DNA from 3 places in the Enterocloster clostridioformis genome. Region 1 is predicted to be linked to each of the others. Evidence: predicted binding sites of a transcription regulator. Region 1 holds the regulator's gene; each other region holds the start of a gene.
What was found. The regulator HrcA, encoded in region 1, represses chaperone genes, less so after heat shock. The targets are predictions, from matches to a motif close to TGTTAGCACTCNNNNNNNNNGAGTGCTAACA.
Positions count from the first base shown of each region.

Region 2: a site for HrcA is predicted at 3,049-3,079, ahead of LA360_RS27865 (Hsp20/alpha crystallin family protein). Genes of this name have one in related genera too.
Region 3: a site for HrcA is predicted at 1,889-1,919, ahead of LA360_RS03650 (Hsp20/alpha crystallin family protein). Genes of this name have one in related genera too.

Region 1 covers NZ_JAIWZC010000001.1:194,620-199,525, forward strand. The annotation lists gene LA360_RS00855 (SpoIID/LytB domain-containing protein) at 1-530, shown strand, start outside; gene LA360_RS00860 (3D domain-containing protein) at 636-1,364, opposite strand; gene LA360_RS00865 (3D domain-containing protein) at 1,635-2,213, opposite strand; gene hrcA (heat-inducible transcriptional repressor HrcA) at 2,589-3,641, shown strand; gene grpE (nucleotide exchange factor GrpE) at 3,660-4,325, shown strand; gene dnaK (molecular chaperone DnaK) at 4,379-4,906, shown strand, end outside.
Region 2 covers NZ_JAIWZC010000002.1:165,012-169,917, forward strand. The annotation lists gene LA360_RS27850 (sugar-binding transcriptional regulator) at 15-929, shown strand; gene lsrK (autoinducer-2 kinase) at 959-2,524, shown strand; gene LA360_RS27860 (cupin domain-containing protein) at 2,545-2,922, shown strand; gene LA360_RS27865 (Hsp20/alpha crystallin family protein) at 3,147-3,590, shown strand; gene LA360_RS27870 (amidohydrolase) at 3,714-4,906, opposite strand, start outside.
Region 3 covers NZ_JAIWZC010000001.1:798,368-803,273, forward strand. The annotation lists gene LA360_RS03640 (YitT family protein) at 1-866, shown strand, start outside; gene LA360_RS03645 (HPr family phosphocarrier protein) at 1,184-1,417, opposite strand; gene LA360_RS03650 (Hsp20/alpha crystallin family protein) at 2,060-2,479, shown strand; gene LA360_RS03655 (Hsp20/alpha crystallin family protein) at 2,562-3,023, shown strand; gene LA360_RS03660 (hypothetical protein) at 3,326-3,670, shown strand; gene LA360_RS03665 (ribonucleoside triphosphate reductase) at 3,797-4,906, shown strand, end outside.

The DNA of each region.
Region 1 (4,906 bases):
AGAGCCTGGGAAAGGAAGATAACGATGGCTTTGAATCCTATATTAAGAGGGAGGATGTGATTGCCTATGACACCTCTTATCCCATGTTCCGCTGGCAGACAGACCTTCCGGCCGACGTGGCTTCCGCCCAGATAAGCGGAGCGGGCCAGATACAGGATATGACCATAACAGACAGGGGACCGGGGGGCATAGCAGGCGAGCTTACAGTCACGGGCACTGACGGTACCGTTACAATCAAAGGACAGTCCTCCATACGCGCTACACTGGGAAATCCGTCCCTGATTATCACCAAGAAGGACGGGGGGACCATGACCGGAAACGCCACTCTTCCCAGCGCCTTTATCGCCATTGAGAAGAGGACGGGGGAGGATGGAGGCGTTTCCTTCCATATATATGGAGGCGGCTTCGGCCACGGAGTGGGCATGAGCCAGAATGGGGCTCAGGGCATGGCAAAGACAGGAAAAGGTTACAAGCAGATCTTAGACTTTTTCTATCACGGCACGGAGCTGCGGGAGTGCAGTGAGAGCTAGACCGTGTTTTGGAAATGAAAAGAACAACCCGGAAAAAGCCTTAAAGACTCTTACCGGGTTGTTCTTTTCATTTCTGTAAATTATGTTTTTGGTTAAAAGAATGCCTTATGACTGGACCAGATAGACCTCTGCGTTCTGGGTGCCGTGCTGACGTGTCTCGGCATGGGTGTTGAAGAAGATGTCAATGTGATTGCCTCTGACGGCTCCGCCGCGGTCCTCCGCTGTGTAGACCACGCCGTTTATCATTACCTTGGAGCCATAGGGAATTACCCGGGGGTCCACGGCAATGGTGTGGCCGGCAGTGGCCACGGCGCCGGTGCAGGTGTGGCGTCCCCAGCCCTCTGAACAGGCCCCGCATGGACAATACCCCGTTGTCTTGAATACGCCCAGTGGAATCAGGTTCTGGGCCTCGGCAGCAGGGGCTTCCTGTCTGGCATCGGGATTGCCGTTGGTGTAGGTCCTGGGGTTGGAGAAATCACTGTCTCCCACATAGCCTTCTACCAGATAGACGCCATCGGGCAGGGTGCTCCAGTCCATATTGAGGGTAAAGGCGTGGCAGCCATTGCCCTTGCCGCTGCCGTACAGCTCGTCGCTGTATTCCCCGGCTGTCATTCTCTGAGAGAAAACTTCCTCACCTGTATTCTTATCTTTGATGGATATCCGTACGTTAAGCGCATCATCAGGTGTGCTGCTGTTGTAAGCCCAACCGCTGATGGTGGTGCTGTTCACTGTTTTGAACCTTCCCTTTGGCGCTGCTGCAAGGACTGTGATGGCAGTAGCCGCAAGCAGGCTGACGGTAAGGATGGCTCCGGTCAGTAAGTGTCTTAATTTCATGGTGTAATACCTCCTATTGCTCAAGTAATAATTAGAAAAAGATTTTTAACACATTAATAAATAATATGTAATACTTTTGTAATATATGAGCAATAAACAAGTTTTTATCATATTTTTTTTACCTTGTCAAGGAAAAATATGGAAATAGCACCATTTTCGTCTGAAAATGACAGGATTTTGGTAAAAATTTCTGCTCCAGAAACCATTTCCCGGAGAAGGGCAAAAAACTACCAGGCTTATACGCCTGGTAGTTATTCCTCACATCATAAATCAATCCTGCACTAAGAATACCTCTGTAGTGTATGTACCTTTGGCCAGGGCTTCCTGGTGGGAGCCGTAATAAATATCGAGAATATTACCATTTACAAAAGAACCTTTGTCCTCCACCGTGTAGACGGTTCCGTCGATTTTCAGCTTAGTTCCAAGAGGAAAATAATTTAAATCAGCGGAAATGGTGTGGTTTGGGGTGGGAACCATGCCGGAGTAGGTAAGGTTATGACCGCCGGAGCACTGTTCGCAGCCGCAGTATCCTGTGATGGTAAACCGTCCAAGGGATGTCTCCCTGGGGGCCGGAGCTTCCTCCTTCTCTTCTTTTTGGACGCCTGGTCCCTGGGATATATATTCCTCTTCATCAACAACAGAGGCTCTGTGGTCTTTGGATTCCCGGGAACCGGAGGTTTCCTGAGACTCCTGGACATCCTGGACTGAGTCCTCAGACGTATCTGATGTACCGGCCTCCACTACGGTCACATCCGTTCCCACGGGCTCGTCGGCAAATGCCGGAAAGGCCGGCGTGAGACTGAATGCAGCCATGGCTGCGGCCAGAAGGGTTTTCTTAAAGTAATGCATACAACGACCTCGCAATCTTATGACATTGTTATGGTTTTATATGTCCTATAAAGTTGTATCTTCATTATATTACAAAAATGTTACTTGTCAAGTTAAAATAATTAAGCAAGTGTTACAAGAGTATAAAAAGTGGAGAGAAAAAGCTGCGAATTTGGAATATTTATGTAAAAAGTGGAGGGAGAACTCCATTATCTAGTTGATATGAAAGGGAAATGGCACATGATGTGCCGGCGGGTGAAGGGAAAACGCAAATAATATGAAAAGAATTTGGATTTATCTCTTGACAAATGACTCCAGAAGGAATATATTATGGAATGTAGATGTTAGCACTCCCGAACGTCGAGTGCTAATAATTGAAGAAAGGAAGGTGAGCAGATGCCATTGGATGCGCTCCTGGACGACAGGAAGGTCACTATATTAAAGGCCATCATCAAGACATATCTGGAAACCGGAGAGCCAGTGGGCTCCAGGACCATTTCCAAATATTCAGACCTTAAGCTCAGCTCTGCCACCATCCGCAATGAGATGTCAGACCTGGAAGAGATGGGGTATATCATACAGCCCCATACCTCGGCAGGGCGGATTCCTTCCGACAAAGGATACCGGTTCTATGTGGACCAGATTATGCTGGATAAGGAGAGCGAGGTAACCGAGTTTAAGGAGATGATGGTCCAGAAGGTTGATAAGCTGGAACTGGTTCTAAAGAAGATGGCCCAGGTGCTGGCTGCCAATACCAACTACGCGACCATGATCAGCGGCCCCAGTTATCACAAGACAAAGCTTAAGTTCATCCAGCTTTCCAAGATGGAAAAGCATAAGCTTTTGGTGGTTGTGGTGGTGGAAGGCAATATCATCAAGAACACCATGATTGATATTGAGGATAATCTCAGCGACGAGGAGCTCCTTAATCTGAACATCCTGCTTAACAGCAGCCTGAACGGGCTGACCATAGAGGAAATCAATCTGGATGTCATCAGCAAGCTGAAGGGCGATGCGGGAAATCACAGCCAGGTGGTGGACCTGGTCCTGAACGAGGTGGCGGAAGCCATCAAGGCAGGGGAAGAGGATCTGCAGATTTATACCAGCGGAGCCACCAACATATTCAAGTACCCTGAGCTTTCGGACGGCGACAAAGCCAGCCAGCTCATTGATACACTGGAACATAAAGAAGTGCTGCAGGAATTTGTGGCGGAAGTCAATTCCGGTACAGAGGAAGAAGCGGGCATTCAGGTTTATATCGGTGACGAGAGCCCGGTGCAGTCCATGAAGGACTGCAGTGTGGTCACTGCCAATTACGATTTGGGAGGAGGCCTGCGGGGAACCATCGGTATCATAGGACCCAAGCGAATGGATTATGAAAAGGTTCTTGGGACCCTGCGCAATCTGATGAATCAGCTGGATACAGCATTTAAAAAAGATGAAAGGTGATAAGCTGTGAGTGAAGATATGAAAGACGAAGAGTTAAAAAAGGAAGACGAGGCCCTGAAGGCAGAGCGGGCAGGGGGAAAAGACCAGGCTTCTGGGACCGGGGAGGCAAAGGAGACGGAAGCTTCTAATGATATCCCGGAGACACAGGAAAGCACCCCGGAGGAAACAGAGGAAACAGAGGAGAGCACAGAGCAGGCGCCTGCCAGTGAAACGGAAGAAAAAAAAGGATTCTTTAAGAAGAAAAAGGACCCCAGGGATGAAAAGATAGAGGAGCTCACTGACCGGGTGAAGCGGCAGATGGCGGAATTTGAGAATTTCCGCAAGCGGACAGACAAGGAAAAGTCCGCCATGTATGAGATGGGAGCCAAGGACATTATAGAGAGAATCCTTCCCGTCATCGACAATTTTGAGAGAGGCCTGGCAACTGTGCCTGAGGATGCAAAGGAAACACCTCTTGCGGAGGGCATGGAGAAGATATATAAGCAGTTCCGGAAAACACTGGAGGAAGCCGGCGTGAAAGCCATTGAGGCAGTAGGCCGGGAGTTTGACCCCAACTACCACAACGCGGTGATGCATGTGGATGATGATAGCCTGGGAGAGAACATAGTGGCGGAGGAACTGCAGAAGGGTTACATGTACAGGGACAGCGTGGTCAGACACAGTATGGTAAAAGTGGCAAATTGACATACCCAATAACAGAAATATATTCCACTAAAAATAATCAGGAGGAAAAGACTATGAGCAAGATTATCGGTATTGACTTAGGTACGACAAACAGCTGTGTGGCTGTTATGGAAGGCGGAAAACCAACTGTTATTGCCAACGCGGAGGGCGTAAGGACAACACCATCCGTTGTAGCATTCACAAAGACAGGAGAGAGGCTGATTGGCGAGCCCGCAAAGCGTCAGGCAGTTACCAACGCAGATAAAACCATCTCTTCCATCAAGCGCCACATGGGAACGGACTACAGAGTAGACATCGACGGAAAGAAGTACACTCCACAGGAGATTTCCGCTATGATTCTGCAGAAGCTGAAAGCAGACGCAGAGAGCTATCTGGGAGAGACTGTAACAGAGGCAGTCATCACGGTTCCGGCCTACTTTAACGACGCGCAGCGCCAGGCTACCAAGGATGCAGGCAAGATTGCGGGCCTGGATGTAAAACGTATCATCAACGAGCCTACGGCGGCAGCCCTGGCTTACGGACTTGACAATGAAAAAGAGCAGAAAATCATGGTATACGACTTAGGCGGCGGTACCTTTGAT
Region 2 (4,906 bases), on a different contig from region 1:
TGCGTACGGTAGATATGAATTACGAAGATTCCCTGATTGTCAAAACAGCTTGGTACTATTATATAGAAAACATGACACAGCAGAAAATTTCCGAAAAGCTGGGCATATCCCGCATGAAAGTCATCAAACTATTGGATAAGGCGAAACAGACCGGGGTGATTCAATTTAAAATCTCGCCGGAGCGGAGCCAGCAGCTGATGATTGAGCAGAAGCTGACCACCCAATGGAATTTAAAGGACATCTTTGTGGTTCCCACGCCGCCAAGCGGTTCCAATCTGAATGAAACCATTGCTCAGGCAGCCGCTATGTATATAGGTGACCGTCTGACAGAAAACATGTTTATCAACATGGGCTACGGAGACACCCCCAGCCGGGTGTTAAACCACCTGGCCACGATTGCAGAGACACCCATTTCCGTGGTATCCCTCACAGGAGGAGTCAGCTATTATCTGCCCAATATCCGTTCCAACATTTTTAATGCCAAGCTCTATCTCTATCCGGCGCCGCTTCTCGTCTCTTCCAAGGAGATGTGCAAAGCCATGCGCAACGAGCCTCCCATTGAAGAGATTGCAAGAATGGTCCGTCTGGCAACCATGACAGTGGTCGGCATCGGAGCCATGAACGATGAGGCCACTATCATTTCCAACGGTATTTTAAACCAGAATGATTTCCTGTATCTTTCCATGCAGGGGGCAGTGGGCGACATCCTGACCCACTTCATTGATAAAGACGGAAAGCCGATTCACAGCGACGTGGAAGAGCGTCTTTTCAGCACGCCTCTGGAGACATTAAAAAGTCTGAATAATGTTATAGGGATTTCGGGCGGCCCTCAGAAGGTGGAGGCTATCCGCGCAGCGTTAAGGGGCGGATATCTGGATGTGCTGATTACGGATGAAGAAACAGCCATGCAGCTGATTGATTTAAGCTGACAAAGATTATGTAAAGGAGGAGTTTACATATGTCAAAGAATCATTTTCTTACAGTCGATGCCGGAACGGGAAGCGTTCGGGCCGTCCTGTTTGACTTGGAGGGCAACCAGACCGCATGCGTACAGCAGGAATGGGATCACAAGGAAGATCCCAGATACCCGGGCAGTATGGATTTTAACTGGGAATATAACTGGAAGCTGACCTGCGGATGCATCAAGGGCGTGTTGGAGCAGTCCGGCATTTCCCCGGATGACATTGCCGCGATTTCCACCACCTGCATGAGGGAGGGTATTGTACTCTACGACAAGGACGAACACGAAATCTGGGCCTGCGCCAATGTGGACGCAAGAAGCACGGACGAGGTCAGCCAGCTTAGAAAGGCATACCCCGGACTGGAACAGGAATTATACCTGGAATCCGGCCAGACCTATGCCCTGGACGCACTTCCCCGCCTGTTATGGGTCAGGAATAAAATGCCGGACGTCTACGAAAAGATTGCATATGTGGGAATGTTTAACGACTGGCTGATCCATAAGATGACCGGGATTCTGGCCGTGGAGCCGAGCAACGGCTCCACCACTGGACTATTCAGCCTCAAAAACAGATCCTGGGATTCCTCCATTGCCAGACGCTGCGGACTGCGCACCGACATGTTCCCTGAAGTAAGGGAATGCGGCTCCAGAGCCGGAACCGTGACCGCACAGTGCGAGGAACAGACAGGACTGGCCCAGGGAACGCCTGTGATTGTAGGCGGCGGCGACGCGCAGCTGGGCTGTATCGGAGTAGGTGTTGTGAGGCCGAACCAGGCGGCTGTGTTCGGCGGAAGCTTCTGGCAGTATGAATACAATACAGCGGACGGCAGAACAGACGAGGAATGCAGAGTCCGGGTCAACTGCCACGCGGTGCCGAATGTATGGCAGTACGAAGCCCTGGCATTCAAGCCCGGCCTCGTGATGCGCTGGTTCCGGGACGGCTTCTGCCAGGCGGAAAAAGAGATTGCAAAGCTGAAGGGCACGGACCCCTATGATGTGATGAACGAGTACGCGAAGGACATTGCCGCAGGTTCCTACGGTATGATGTGTGTTTTCTCCGATGTTATGAACTTCATCAACTGGAAACACGCCTCACCTACCTTTACCAACTTCGAGCTGGATCCGGTGCGGTTTTCAAAATATACCTTCTACCGCGCAATCCTGGAAAATACAGCCATGGTAACCAAGGGCCATCTGGACCTGGTGCGCGAGGCAACCGGGAACCAGCCCGAGGATATCATTTTCGCCGGAGGCGCTTCCAAGAGCCCGCTGTGGTGCCAGATTTTATCCGATGTTCTGGGACTTCCGGTAAAGGTTCCGGCTGTCAAAGAAGCAACCGCCCTGGGCGCCGCGATTCTGGCAGGCTGCGGGGTCGGCATCTATAAAGATATGTCAGAAGCAGCAGAAAAACTGGTAAAATGGGATACCACCTATGTTCCGGATTCCGCCAATCATCAGCTCTACTGTGAAATGTACGAACAATGGCGCAGCGTTTACAAGGCTTCGCTGAATCTGTGCAGCCAGAATCTGACGAGGAGCATGTGGGCTGCCCCGGGATTATAAAACAGGAGGAATAGCAGAAAATGTTTATTGTAAATGAAAATGAAAAAGAGTACCGTTTTGGGGACAGCGGCCCCAAGTACCTGATGAAAGGCCCCAGAATGAATTTTGCCGTGGTCCAGTTCCAGTCAGGCCAGGATTTCAAGGCCCATTACCACAATATCATGGAGGAAGATTTCTTTATACTCGAGGGCGAAATCAATATCGTGGTGGACGGAACCGTACACCACTTAAAACAGGGCGACCTGATCCACATCGAACCGCTGGAAGTCCACTACTGCTTCAACCCATATGAGCGGACCGTGAAAATGATTTCCACTCTGGCTCCGTTCCAGGAGACGGATAAGGTGGAGATAGAGGATTATAAATTTTATGAAAAGAGTGTCAGTCGGCAAGCGTAATATGACAGCAAAAGAGGGACTATCGGTGACGATGGTCCCTCTTTTGCGTTGAGCGGTAAAAGGCAAAATCCACAGGGCTGCCTTATAAATACCTTCTTAATGTACTTCAAACTTTTTTTATAATTTTATTAGCACTCACCTCTTGACAGTGCTAACAATCGTGTTATAATACAAACATAAAGTAAATAAAAACAAACAGTTCTATGAGCGAGGAGGATATAACGATGATGTTAATACCAAGAAGAAACTACGGACTTAATTTATTTGATGACTTTTTCAATGACCCATTCTTTACCAGCGCCTCCGAAAAGGGCGAGGACGCCAAGAAGCTTCCGGTGATGCGCACCGACATCATGGAGAAGGATGGAAACTATATTTTAGAGATTGAACTTCCAGGATTTAAGAAGGAAGATATCCGGGCAGAGCTTAAGGACGGATATCTGACCGTCAGCGCGGATATAACCAAATCCAGCGAGGACAAGGATGACAAGGGTACCCTGATTCACAAGGAACGCTATACCAGTTCATGTAAGAGAACCTTCTTTGTAGGCGAGCAGATTCGCCAGGAAGATATCAAGGCTGGTTTTGAAAATGGCATACTGAGGCTTCAGGTGCCAAAGGATGCGCCGAAGGTGGAGGAGACACCGAAGTATATTGATATTCTGTAATCATCATTGAGTGCCCACACTCCTTTTATATATATTAACCCTGATAAAGGACACAGCCGGTAATCGCCCCCACCCCCATCCCGGCTGTGTCCTTTTCGGCTTTTTTATATTCTTTATTTCATCCTATGCTTTCCACAAAAGCCGATCCTCCTTGATGGTGGCCAGTACCCTGATATTCCGTATCTCATCTGTCCCTGTTTCCAGTGGATTCTGTTCCAGCACCACAAAATCCGCCTTTTTTCCGGGTGTGACAGTTCCCTTCTCATTTTCTTCAAAATACTGGTATGCCCCGTTGACCGTCACTGCCTTAAGCGCATCCCAGACCGGAATGCGTTCCTCTGGTCCCAGCACCTTTCCCTCCCTGGTACGCCGGTTTACGGCGCACCACAGGGTCTCCATCATGTCCGGCATGATAACCGGGCTGTCCTGGTGCAGGGTGAAACAAATGCCCTCCTTTAGGGCCGAAGCAGCCGGACTGATGCGTCCTGCCCGCTCCAAACCAAAATTGCGCACGTGGATATCTCCCCAGTGGTATACATGGGCCAGGAAAAAGGAGGGAATGACACCCAGTTTTTTTACCCGCTCCAGCTGATCAAGCCCCAAAAGCTGGGCATGGATCATGACCGGCCGGATATCGCCCCTGTAAAAACCGGGCTTTCTGCTGTGCCCGCTCCCCAGCTCCCTGTAGACTGTTTCCAACTGGTCCATATACTGCTCTGCCGCCATATCACCGTTGCAATGGGCCAGAAGCTGCATGTCTTCCAGCTCTGCCTTCAAAACATTTTCCTTTACCTGACTGTCCTCCAGGGTATTATAGCCCCGGTAATTCTCTTTTGTTTCATAGGTCTCCGGGCACGTATCTCCCTGTCCCTTTTCCCGCACATCCGGCGTTTCCGGCAGATAGGGTGTCCGCATCCATGCCGTCCTTCCCTGGGGTGAGCCGTCCAGGAACATTTTATACCCGCCTATCTTCATATGCCCCTTATAGTTCTTTATATGGCTTTCAAATGTATTCCGGGCAGCATCACTGTCCCGGATATCCATATAGGAGATTAAATCCAGCTTTAAAAGTCCTGATTTCAGCAGCATCTGGTACAGCGGAACCAGCCGGCCTGCCATCAATCCCTCCTGGACCGTGGTGATTCCATAGGAAGCATAGAGCTCCTGGGCGCGGCCATAGGCAGTCAGAAAGTCCTCCGCCGACGGCATGGGGACGCGTCCCTGGAAGCCTAAGAATGCATTTTCCTCCATATATCCGGTCGGCAGCCCGCCTTCCATTTCTATGACGCCGCCCTGAGGCGCCTGTGTCTGTCCGG
Region 3 (4,906 bases), 600 kb from region 1:
CAAAATACAAAAAGAACATACTGGTGAGAAGGCTCATAACCATCCTGGCAGTAGTGGCGTCGGCCCTGCTGCAGACCTATGTGATTCAGGCATTCATACGGCCGGCCAACCTTCTGTCCAGCGGATTTACCGGTGTGGCCATCCTCATTGACAGGATTGCCTCCCTCTACGGGCACAATATTTCCACCTCCCTGGGAATGCTGGTCCTCAATATACCGGTGGCCGTTCTCTGCAGCCGGAGCATCAGCATGCGTTTTACCTTTTATTCCATGCTGCAGGTGTTCCTGGCCAGCTTCTTTCTCAAAATATGCAGCTTTGAACCTCTGTTCAACGATGTGCTTCTGGATGTGGTCTTCGGCGGTTTCCTGTACGGACTGTCCATTGCCATTGCCTTAAGGGGAAACGCCTCCACAGGCGGCACGGACTTCATTGCTCTGTATGTTTCCAATAAGACAGGACGGACCATATGGGAATATGTGTTTGCAGGCAACTGCGTGATTCTCTGCATCTTCGGATACATGTTCGGATGGCTGTATGCGGGATATTCCATCCTGTTCCAGTTCGTATCCACCAAAGCCATCTCTGCCTTTCATCACAGATATGAACGGGTTACGCTGCAGATTACCACCACTAAGGCACAGGACATCATAAACCAGTATGTAAAACAATACAGACACGGCATATCCTGTGTGGACGCGGTGGGCGGTTACAGTCATAAGAAGATGTATCTGCTTCACACCGTGGTATCCTCCTATGAGGTGAACGACATTGTGCATCTCATGCGGGAACAGGATCCTCATGTCATTGTCAATATGATTAAAACGGAAAACTTTTACGGCGGATTTTATCAGGCGCCCATTGAATAATGCTGCCGCGCGGCAGATTGATAGGGCCGGAAAGGTATCACTGATTTACATAAAATTTTTATGTAAATATTTTTGCAAAGATTTTACAAAATATGCCTCTCAGAATTTACAGAGATTTTATATAATGAAATCACAATATGAAATTCAGGAGGCGTGCGGTATGAAATCATTTAAAATCATAAAGGAATATTGGCGTCTGGCAATTCTCGGACTGGCCTATACAGCCGTGTTCGCCGCCGCCATCACAATCATAATCAGATAGTCAAAAGCAGCCGGCTGAATCGCAGCCGGCTGCTTTTTTCCGAATCCTGTTCCGTTTATACCGCAAATTTCGCAAGTCTGTTTTTTATATCCCTGGAGCCATCCTCATCAATGTGAAGAATCAGCTCCACTGTGCGGGATACCGCCAGGTAAAGAACTCCCAGAACGGACTTGGCGTCTACCATACAGCTGCCATACTTAATATCTGCATCACAGTCATAATGGCTCAGTGTATTCACAAAATCTACCACCTGTTCCGGCTGTTCAAACTTAACTAACATACTTGTCATAATCTTACACTCCTTTGCATATCACCGGCTTCTGTTTCCCGCCGGACTTGTCATATGGTGTTGTTATAAGTATAGGAGCCCTGCATGGATTTTTCCATGGTAAGATCTTTGGATTTCCTGTAATATTTCACGTTTTTCGCCTGATTTAAGGAAGATCAGGAAATAAAATGTTAAATCCGTATCCCGTCAACCGGCAGCACCATGATTACAGCCAGATATATGCACGGACTGCAACCGCTCCCATCATAACTAAAAACATGATTCCCAAACCAGCCATGTCACTCCACAACTCTTTCTTCATATCAATACGCCTCCTTCATATGCCTTATCACTTCTTTGGATGACATTATAGCGGCACCATAGGGTTTAAAGATTCCATATCCAAATCATGGGCTATATATAAAGATTCCATGAGGAAATGTTTAAATCATTGACAGAGACTGCAAATGCCAAAATGTGAAAAAAATGTGAATTTAGCACTCAACCCTTGACTTTGCTAATAATACGTGTTATATTACACATAGAACAAAGGAGGAGGAAAGAAAAAGATGAAATGAGATGTATTTCATAAATTCCTTTCCATCCGGTTCCAGTACAATCTATAACAGCCTCATAGATTATTAAATAAAGGAGAGATGACATATGTTGATGCCTAGTATTTTTGGAGAAAACTTATTGGATGACTTTTTTGATTACTCATTCGGCAGCCACAAGACATTCGATATGATGAATACCGATATCAAGGATACTGAAAATGGCTATGAGATAACCATGAACATGCCCGGTGTCAAAAAAGAAGATGTAAAGGCAGAGCTCAAGGACGGATATCTGACCATACAGGCCACAACAGATTCCAGCAAGGATGAGAAGGATTCCAACGGAACCTACATCCGCAGAGAGCGTTATACCGGTTCCTGCAGCAGAAGCTTCTATGTAGGTGACGCAGTGACCCGGGAGGACATCAAGGCTAAATTTGAGGACGGCACCCTGAAGATGCTGGTTCCCAAGAAAGAAGCAAAACCGGCCGTGGAGGAGAAAAAGTATATTGCAATCGAAGGTTAACATGATAGGTGACAGACCGAAACATACATGGCTCCCGGAAACAGTTTTGGGAGCCGCACAGAAAACAAAGGAGGAATGATGTATGTTAATGCCCAGTATTTTTGGTGAAAACATGTTTGATGAATTTTTCAGGGATCCATTTTTTGACGACAGAGATATGAAAAAGCTGGAGAAAAAAATATATGGACGCAGAGGCAAAAACCTGATGAAAACCGACATCCGTGAAACAGATACAGAATATGAGCTGGAAATGGATTTGCCGGGATTTAAGAAAGACGAAATCAAGGTATCCCTCAAGGACGGATATCTGACCATCTGCGCTGCCAAAGGCTTGGATAAGGATGAGCAGGAGAAGAACAGCGGCAGATATATCCGCCAGGAGCGTTATGCCGGCAACTGTGAGAGAAGCTTCTATGTGGGCGGGGACGTGACTGACGAGGATATAAAGGGTGAATTCAAACACGGCATCCTGAGACTGTCCATTCCCAAGAAGGATGCAAAGTCACTGGCAGAGGAGAAGAAGTATATATCCATTGAGGGATAACCCTGACATAACAAAACAGAACCCCGCAGTTCCGGTGATTGTGGCATCACATCATTGGGGCCGCGGGGCTCCTTTTTTATGTCCGGTATTTTCTTCATTCTCCTGATTATGTGCAGTTTGCGGGCATAAAGCCCGGCAGCAAAAGCAGAGTCATCGATATTAGGAATTTTGCAAGGGAAAATTAAGAGTTATCTTCCCGCACTTATTGTATACTTTTAGTATAAACTGGAACAGCACAGGGAAAGGATGATATATGGGATAATGCAACAGGAAAATGGGACGGGCCGGAAACCATTAGGTATATGTCACAAAAAAACTGGATGGAGACAGAAAGCATTTCCCGGCTTTGCATTTCCCGCCTATCCGTGGATACGGTGAATGTACAATTAAAAAACCGAAATCACTTTTATACCACGTCCGATCGGATGATGGACCAGTTATTTACAGATATGTCCGGCAGGAACTGGACCCTTCTTCCAGGTCAGGTACCGCCGACAGGCCCTCCTGATGCAGTACTGTCTGTTTACAGGATGGAAGGCGGGGACGTATTTCTATCATGCTATCAAAAGGAAGAGACAGCAGTCATCTGGACAGCTCCTTTTGTCTATAATATTGCCAACGATATGAGAAGTCCTTGGAAGCGGTGATTCAGGCCATTGGAGACATCCCATTCTGATGAATTGATGCTGTATTTATGCCCATGTCTTTGATATAATGGAATAAATCTGCTTATACTGACAGTGATTCACACCTAACGAGGAGGAGACAAGAACATGCTTTTAGTGGCTAAAAGAGACGGGGAAACCGTGGAATTCCAATTGGATAAGATAACGATGGCTATCAAGAAGGCCTTTAAAGCAACAGGTAAATCATACACGGCTGATATTATTGAGCTATTGTCGCTCCGGGTCACCTCTGATTTCCAGGAGAAGATAAAAGACAGCCGGATTAGCGTGGAGGATATTCAGGACAGCGTGGAAAAGGTTCTGGAGGAATCCGGATACACTGATGTGGCCAAGGCATACATACTGTACCGGAAACAGAGAGAGAAAATCAGGAATTTAGATAAGACCATCCTTGACTATAAGGATGTGGTGGATAACTACGTAAAGGTGGAGGACTGGCGCGTCAAGGAAAATTCCACCATCACATATTCTGTTGGCGGGCTGATTCTGAACAATTCCGGCGCAGTGACTGCCAATTACTGGCTTACGGAAGTGTATGACAGGGAGATTTCCGATGCCCATGTAAACGGGGACATCCATATCCACGATTTGTCCATGCTGACCAGCTACAGCTGCGGATGGTCCCTCAGGAAGCTTCTGCTGGACGGCCTGGGCGGCATTACCGGGAAAATTACCGCATCCCCGGCCAGGCACCTGGCCACCCTCTGCAACCAGATGGTAAACTTTCTGGGAATCATGCAGAATGAGTGGGCTGCCTCCCAGTCATTTTCGTCCTTTGACACCTACCTGGCTCCCTTTGTGAAGGCGGATAACCTGTCCTACGATAAGGTCAAGAAATGCATGGAGGCGTTTGTCTTTGGAGTCAACACCCCCAGCCGCTGGGGTACCCAGGCCCCATTTTCCCACATTTTCATGGACCTGAAGGTGCCAGGGGATATGGCTGATGAAAAGGCCATTGTGGGCGGCAGGAGAATGGAATTTACATACGGGGACTGCCAGAAGGAAATGGACATGGTGAACCGGGCGTTCCTGGAAACCATGCTGGAAGGCGATGCCAATGGCCTGGGATTCCAGTATCCCATTCCGGCTTATGGGATAGGACCGGATTATGACTGGTCGGATACGGAACAAAACCGGTTATTGTTTTCCCTGGCATCCCATTACGGCACCCCGTATTTCGTCAATTACATGGGAAAC